Regions from separate parts of the Streptomyces sp. NPDC008317 genome, predicted to be linked through region 1. Evidence: riboswitches for the same ligand, from Rfam matches in the RefSeq annotation. Region 1 holds a riboswitch; the other holds the start of a gene.
The links. A riboswitch is a leader RNA that binds a small molecule or an ion and turns the genes downstream of it on or off. The one in region 1 is predicted to bind glycine.
Positions count from the first base shown of each region.

Region 2: it holds a riboswitch for glycine, as region 1 does, so the genes downstream of both, gcvT (glycine cleavage system aminomethyltransferase GcvT) here and gcvP (aminomethyl-transferring glycine dehydrogenase) in region 1, are expected to answer to the same signal.

Region 1 is NZ_JBIBFQ010000007.1:473,792-477,734, forward strand. Features, by position in the region: gene gcvP (aminomethyl-transferring glycine dehydrogenase) at 1-1,159, opposite strand, end outside; glycine riboswitch at 1,345-1,440, opposite strand; gene ACFY9V_RS24745 (PRC-barrel domain-containing protein) at 1,578-1,955, shown strand; gene ACFY9V_RS24750 (DNA polymerase IV) at 1,871-3,352, opposite strand; gene ACFY9V_RS24755 (MerR family transcriptional regulator) at 3,422-3,943, opposite strand, start outside.
Region 2 is NZ_JBIBFQ010000004.1:235,974-239,916, reverse strand. Features, by position in the region: gene glyA (serine hydroxymethyltransferase) at 1-124, opposite strand, end outside; gene gcvH (glycine cleavage system protein GcvH) at 307-687, opposite strand; gene gcvT (glycine cleavage system aminomethyltransferase GcvT) at 808-1,938, opposite strand; glycine riboswitch at 2,119-2,216, opposite strand; gene ACFY9V_RS14500 (enhanced serine sensitivity protein SseB) at 2,311-3,084, shown strand; gene ACFY9V_RS14495 (enhanced serine sensitivity protein SseB C-terminal domain-containing protein) at 3,289-3,943, shown strand, end outside.

The sequences.
Region 1 (3,943 bases):
CGACGCCGCCCGCGCGCAGGCCCGCGGCGAGCACCGCGGCGTAGCGGTGGGTGCGGCCGGCGATCTGCGCGAGCCCGTCGGGGCCGTGGTAGACCGCGTACATCGCGGCCATCACGGCGAGCAGGACCTGCGCCGTACAGATGTTGCTGGTGGCCTTCTCGCGGCGGATGTGCTGCTCGCGGGTCTGGAGGGCCAGCCGGTAGGCGCGGTTGCCGTCGGCGTCCACGGAGACGCCGACGAGGCGGCCGGGCAGGTTGCGGGCGTAGGAGTCGCGTACGGCCATGTATCCGGCGTGCGGTCCGCCGAAGCCCATGGGGACGCCGAAGCGCTGGGTGGTGCCCACCGCGATGTCCGCGCCCAGCTCGCCCGGCGAGGTGAGCAGCGTCAGCGCCAGCAGGTCGGCGGCGACGGTCACGACCGCGCCCAGCTCGTGCGCGCCCTCGATGACCGGGCGCGGGTCCCGTACGGCGCCCGAGGCGCCCGGGTACTGGAGCAGGACGCCGAAGACGCCACGCTCGGCGATCTCCGCCGGGATGCCCTCGGACAGGTCGGCGACGACGACCTCGACGCCGGTCGGCTCCGCGCGGGTCCGGATCACCGCGACGGTCTGCGGGAAGGTGTCGGCGTCGACCAGGAAGACGCCCTGCTTGACCTTGCCGACCCGGCGGGACAGCGCCATCGCCTCGGCCGCCGCGGTGCTCTCGTCGAGCAGCGAGGCGCCGGAGGTGGGCAGCCCGGTGAGGTCGGCGACGACGGTCTGGAAGTTGAGCAGCGCCTCCAGGCGGCCCTGCGAGATCTCCGGCTGGTACGGCGTGTAGGCCGTGTACCAGGACGGGTTCTCCATCACATTGCGCAGGATGACGGGCGGGGTGAAGGTGCCGTAGTAGCCCAGGCCGATCATCGGGGCCAGCACCTGATTGCGGTCCGCCAGCGCCCGCAGCTCGGCCAGCGCCTCGGCCTCGGTGCGGGCCTCGGGCAGCGCCAGGGCCTGCGCGCTCCTGATGGTGTCGGGCACGGCCGCTTCGGTGAGTTCGTCCAGGGAGCCGTAGCCGACCTGGGCGAGCATCTTCGCCTGCGCCGCTGCGTCGGGTCCGATGTGGCGCCTGGCGAACGGCACGCCCGCTTCCAGCTCGGCGAGGGGAATGCGACGGGAAGTCATCTGCGGAGGCCTCCTGGTCTGCGACGACCTTCGGGGGGTGCCGCGACGCGCGGACACCCGTACGGCCTCCCCCTCTGTCATCAGAACCTGAGAGCTTCACCGCCCCCGTGGGAGCGGCTTTCACCGTCGGTGAGGGCCCGTGCCGGAAAACCGCTCCCGGTGCGTGCCCTGCTTTCCAGAGTGACCTCGTCCATGCGGTACGGATGCCTGAGAGATTCCGGGGAGGATTTGCTCCTTCGGCGCCTCCGACACTGTCTCGGAGGCTCTCCCGCACGGGGTCTGCGGCCGATCACCAGCCTACCAGCGAGGCGGCGGGACCCGGCGGGGGCGGGGGGCGGTGATCACTGCCCGAGTCGACACCGGCCAGGATGTGCCTTTGGCTGTACCCAGACATCGCTCGTCATTGGTTGGAGGGACCGTGCAGACCGACATCGATCCGCGCAGCCTGATCGGCCGCCGCGTCTTCGACCATGACGGTACGAAGATCGGCACGGTGGACGAGGTGTACCTCGACGACGCGACCGGCATACCGGAGTGGGCGGCCGTCAGGACCGGGCTGTTCACGCGCGACGCGTTCGTACCGCTGGAGCCCAGCGAAGTGGTGGACGACGAATTGCGGGTGCCGTACAAGAAGGCGCTGATCAGGGACGCGCCGGACTTCGGTGTGGGGCGCCACCTGTCGCCGGAGCAGGAGTTGCAGCTCTACCACCACTATGGGATGGACGTGCCGACGTCCGGCTCGGAGCCGCCGCCGCCCCCCGACCGGGACTTCGGGCGGCTCGCGGGCGAGGACTGAGCGTCCTCCTCCCCCTGCCCCACGCCCTCTTCCTCCCCCTGCCCCGCACCCTCTTCCTTCCCCCGGCCCGCACCCGCCGCTTCGCCCGGGTCGAGCGGCAGCGGATCGCGGTGCGCGAGCGCCGGGTCGTCCACGGCGAAGGTCCGCACCCGGCCGGGCACTGTGTCCGAGGGCACCTCGAAGCGCACGGTGACCCGTCCGACCCCGCTTCCCTGCACCCATCCGGAGCCGTACGTCTCGTGCTCCACGTCCTGGCCCGGCCACCAGAGCCTGGCCCGCTCCGGCGCGGGCGGCGGCGCCGAGGGCAGCTCCTCGGGCGCGTTCTCGCCCTCCCCCGCCGCGTGCGCGAACAGATCCTCCTGCGTGAAGTCGGCGAGCCCGGCGACGCCCACCCCGAGCAGCCGCACACCGCCGGTGGTGTCGACGGCCTCCATCAGCCGCCTGGCGGTCTCCCGTACGAGTCCCGGGTCGTCGGTCGGCGCCCGCAGCGTCTCGGAGCGCGTCAGCGTCGAGAAGTCGTATCTGCGGACCTTGACGACCACCGTCCGCCCGGAGCGGCCCGCGCCGCGCAGCCGCTGCACGCAGCGCTCGGCGAGCCGGTCGATCTCGTACCGCACATGGGCGCGGTCGGTGAGGTCGGCGTCGAAGGTGTCCTCGACGGAGATGGACTTGACGTCGCGGTCGGCGACCACGGGGCGGTTGTCGAGGCCGGCGGCCATCGAGTGCAGGCCCGTGCCGTGCGCCTTGCCGAGCAGCCGGACCAGCTCCGGCTCCCCCGCGTGCACGATCTCGCCAACGGTGGTGATGCCCACGCGCCGCAGATGCTCGGCGGTGGCGGGCCCGACGCCGGGCAGGGTGCGTACCGGCATCGGTTCGAGCAGCGCGCGCTCGGTGCCGGGCTCGACGACGACCAGGCCGTCCGGCTTGGCCTGCTCGGAGGCGATCTTCGCCAGCAGCTTCGACCCGGCGAGCCCCACCGAGGCGGTGAGCCCGGTGCTGGCCCGGATCTCGGCGCGCAGCCGCCGGGCGACCGCCCGCGGGTCCGCGCCGTGCCCGCCCGCCTCCAGGTCCACGAACGCCTCGTCCAGGCTCAGCGGCTCTATCAGGGGTGACACCTCGTGCAGCAGCGCCATCACGGCCTCGCTGATCTGCCGGTAGATGCCGAAGCGCGGTACGAGATAGGCGGCGTTGGGGCTGAGGCGGCGGGCGTGGGCCATCGCCATCGCGGAGTGGACGCCGTGGACGCGCGCCTCATAGGACGCGGTCGATACGACGCCGCGGGGGCCGAGGCCGCCGACCACCACCGGCTTGCCCCGCAGGCTCGGCTTCGACGCCTGTTCGACCGCGGCGAAGAACGCGTCCATGTCCAGATGCAGGATCGTCGGCGCACTTCTCACAAGTACCGATCGTGCCGCACGACACCGACAATCGCCGTACACGTGTACGGCACGGCGTCGGTGAGCCGCTCAGACCGCCCGATTGCGCCGCTTCGCCAGCTCGTCGGACGGATTGTCGCCGACCAGGGTCTCGCCGGTGTCCACCCGCTCCCCGTGCATCTGGGACAGCGAACTCTCCACGTCCCGCCAGACCACGCCCACGGCGATGCCGAAGACCCCCTGGCCCCCCTGGAGCAGATCCACCACCTCGTCGGGCGAGGTGCACTCGTAGACCGTGGCACCGTCGCTCATCAGCGTCATCCTGGCCAGCTCCGTCGGCCCGACGGAGCGCAGGTGCCGTACCGCCGTCCGGATGTTCTGGAGCGAGACGCCGGTGTCCAGCAGCCGCTTCACTATCTTCAGGACGACGACGTCCCGGAAGCTGTAGAGCCGCTGCGTGCCGGAGCCGTAGGCGGGGCGGACGCTGGGCTCGACCAGGCCGGTACGGGCCCAGTAGTCGAGCTGGCGGTAGGTGATGCCGGTCGCCGCGCACGCGGTGGGCCCGCGGTAGCCGATCTGCTCGGGCGGTACGTCCTGTGCCGCCCCGCCGCC
Region 2 (3,943 bases), on a different contig from region 1:
CGACCGGCGCGAAGTTCTCCGACGCGATCATTTCGAGGGTGGACTGCTGGCGGTGGAGTTCGGCGTCGACCGCGGCGGCGACGTCCGGGTCGAACTCGTGCAGGGACTGGTTCTGCAGCGACATGAGATCTTCCTGGTCAGAAGGTCGATGAATACCGGGGGCCGGCGAACGGCCGGTGACGGCGGGCCCGGCGGGAAGCGAGCCCGTGATGACGGCGGGCCCGGCGGGAAGCGAGCCCGCGATGACAGCCGGAGGCCGGCCCGCCGTGACGGCCGGGGGACCGGCCCGTGGCGGAGGCCGGAAGGTCAGCCCGCGATGAAGGCGTCGTACTCGGCGGCGGACAGCAGCTCGTCGGTCGCCTGCGGCTCGCGGACCTTGAACAGCCAGCCGTCCGCGAAGGGCGAGGAGTTGATCAGGGCCGGGTCGTCCACGACGTCCTGGTTGATCTCCGTGACCTCGCCGGTGACCGGCGAGTACAGGTCGCTGACGGACTTGGTGGACTCCAGCTCACCACAGGTCTCACCCGCCGTGACGGCGTCGCCCACCGCGGGAAGCTGCACGAACACGACGTCGCCGAGCGCGTCGGCGGCGTGCGAGGTGATCCCGACGGTGACGCCCTCGGCCTCGGGGGCCGACAGCCACTCGTGTTCCTTGGTGTACCGAAGATTCTGGGGGTTGATGCTCATGACGGAATTCTCCCGGATGCGAAGGGGTGCCCGCGCGCGGGGACGGCGCGGTCGGTCGGCTCGACGGACAGGTCCGGTACCGGCCGGACAGGCCCGGTACCAGGTGGCGGTACGAGCGTGTCAGCGCTCACGCTTGTAGAACGGCAGCGCCACGACCCGGTGCGGCTCACGGGTGCCGCGGATGTCGACCGCGACCCCTTCCGTACCGGGCGCGGCATGCGCGGCGTCCACGTACGCCATCGCGATGGGCACGCCCAGCGTCGGGGACGGCGCGCCCGAGGTGACCTCGCCGACCACGGCGCCCGAGGCGTCGGTCACCGCGTACCCCGCGCGCGGCACCCGGCGGCCCTCGGCGATCAGCCCGACCAGCTTGCGCGGCGGGGTGGCCGCCGCCTTCTCCGCCGCGGCCTCCAGCGCCGCCCGGCCCACGAAGTCGCCCGCCTTGTCGAACTTCACGACCCGGCCGAGCCCCGCGTCGAACGGCGTCAGCGCGGTGGTCAGCTCGTGCCCGTACAGCGGCATGCCCGCCTCCAGGCGCAGCGTGTCCCGGCAGGACAGGCCGCACGGTACGAGCCCGGCCGCGGCCCCGGCCTCGGTGAGCGCCTGCCACAGCCGCTCGGCGTCGGCGGGCGCGACGAACAGCTCGAAGCCGTCCTCGCCGGTGTAACCGGTACGGGCGATCAGCGCAGGCACCCCGGCGACCGTGCCGGGCAGGCCCGCGTAGTACTTCAGCCCGTCCAGGTCCGCGTCCGTGACCGACTTCAGGATGCCGGGGGACTCCGGACCCTGGACGGCGAGCAGCGCGTACGCGTCCCGGTCGTCGCGTACGGCGGCGCCCGCGAAACCGGCCGCGCGCTCGGTGACGGCGTCCAGCACCACCTGGGCGTTGGAGGCGTTGGCGACGATCATGAACTCCTGCTCGGCGAGCCGGTACACGATCAGGTCGTCCAGGATGCCGCCGTCGGGCGCGCAGATCATCGTGTAGCGGGCCCTGCCGACCGCGAGCGCCGACAGGTGGCCGACCAGCGCGTGGTCGAGGGCCTCGCCCGCCTGCGGTCCCGTGACGGTGATCTCGCCCATGTGGGAGAGGTCGAAGAGTCCGGCGCGGGTGCGGACGGCGGTGTGCTCGTCGCGCTCGCTGCCGTACCGCAGCGGCATGTCCCAGCCCGCGAAGTCGGTCATGGTCGCGCCGAGCGCGCGGTGCGACGCGTCGAGGGCGGTGTGGCGCGGGGAGGTCGGTGGCTGGCTCATCGGAGGGCTCCCAGAGGGGTGACGGCACGGGACGGACAGGGCGGGCCGGGGCATGCTCGCCCCGGGTCTCCCCATCTGTCATCGGAACCTGAGAGGTTCACCGTGACCCTCGCGGGTCCCGGTTTGCACCTTGGGTGGGGCCGCTCCCCGTCAAGGGAGCCGCCCGCTTTTCAGATCTGCCTCGCCCGCGCGGTATCTGTGCCTGAGAGATTCAAGGGAGGGCTTGCTCCTTCGGCGCCCGGCCCGGTGAGGGGACGGAACTCTCCCGCGCGGCCTCCAACGGCCGGTATGCAAGTTGTGCCGCCAATCATTGCACGCCAGCCGCTAGGGTTTCCGGGCAGGACAGTGGCACATGGGCGGACAAGGGTGGACATGGAGATTCCGGCACCGTACACGGCACCGTACATATGGCCGGCCAACGAGCTGGAAGAGGTGCTCACCGCGAGCCTCGGCAACCCCTCGGCCGCCCCCCGGCTGCTGGAGGTGCTGGGGCGCTCCCATGTCTGGGTGCCGCTGCCGAACGGCGGGGCGCCGGACGCGCCGGGGCTCGACCTGCCCACCGTCGAACTGGAGGGCGCGACCTATGTGCCGGTCTTCAGCTCCGAGCAGCAGTTCCGGCAGGCCGCCGACGGCATGGCCTGCACCGTCGCGCCCGTCCACGAATTCGCCCGCGGCCTGCCGCCGCTGGTCGGCATCGCCCTGAACCCCGGCGGCGCCGTCGGAGTGCCGCTGCCGCCCGCCGCCGTCGCCGAGCTGTGCCGCGGCGGCGCCGCCGAACGGTACGAGCAGGACGGCACGCCCGGCCGTACGGTCGGCGCCCGCGTACGGCTGTGGGAACCGGACCACGACGACGAGCCGGTGGACTTCCTCGCCACCGCCGCGGGGGAGTTCGCCGTCACCCCGGTCGTGCTGTCCGCCCGCCGCGCGCTGGCCGCCGTGGAGGAGGAGCCGCCCGCGCTCTTCGTCGGGGTCGAGCTGGACCGCTGGCAGGACGTGGACCGCGCCGCGGCCATGGACGCCATCGGCCGCGCCCTCGGCGCCGCGCCGCTGCCCTGGCCCGTCCACCTGATTCTGCTGGACGTCGCACAGGACCCGGTCGCGGACTGGATGCTGGAGACCGTACGGCCGTTCTTCACGCGGGACTGAACCGGACCGAACCGGACTCATCGGGACCGAACGGGACCGACCGGCGGGAGGCCGTACGGCATGGGTGGGGATCCAGGACGTGACCTGGTTTGATGGCGGGCGGCGCACAGGTGTGCGCCGGGCAGACCGAACGAGGGGAAGGGGCGGTCCCACGTGATCGCGGGCGCGCAAGGCGGTGCGGCGGCGGCCGGCCATGTGGAGCAGATGCTGCTCCAGGTGGCGCCCGGTCGCTTCGACGCATACGAGAACCTGCTCGCGTCGCTGGCCGAGGGCCAGGTGTGGATGCTGCTCTGGCACGGCACGCCCGGTTCGGCCGATGCCCAGTACGGCAACCTCCGGATCGGCGGACACGGCTACGCGCCGTGCGTCACCTCGCCGCGTGAGCTGGCCGCCAGCGGCTGGACCCGGGAGTACGAGGTCGTCTCCGGGCGCGACATCGCCCTGACCCTCTTCCCCGACCGCTGGGGCCTCTGGCTCAACCCGCACGCGCCGGGCGGCGGGGTCGGGGTGCCCTGGCTCGACCTGCGCCGGATCGCCGCCGGGCTCGACCTGCTGCCCGCCGGGCCGCTCCAGATCGGCGAACCCTCGCTACAGATTCCGCAGTTCTACGCTCTGCTCGCGCAGGCCGCGCACCGCACGCCCGCCGTGCGCGCCCTCCGGCGCGCCTGGGTCCAGCCCACCCTCGGCGAGCCCTATCTCGCCATCGGCGTCGAGGTCTACGACGACTCTCCGCAGTCCGTCGAGTCCGTCCGCCTCATGATGCAGCAGTCCGTCGCCGGTGTCCCCGACGGCCTGCCCGTCTCCACCGTCGCCATGGCCGACGTCTACGATCCCGTCGCCATGTGGATGCGCGCCAACG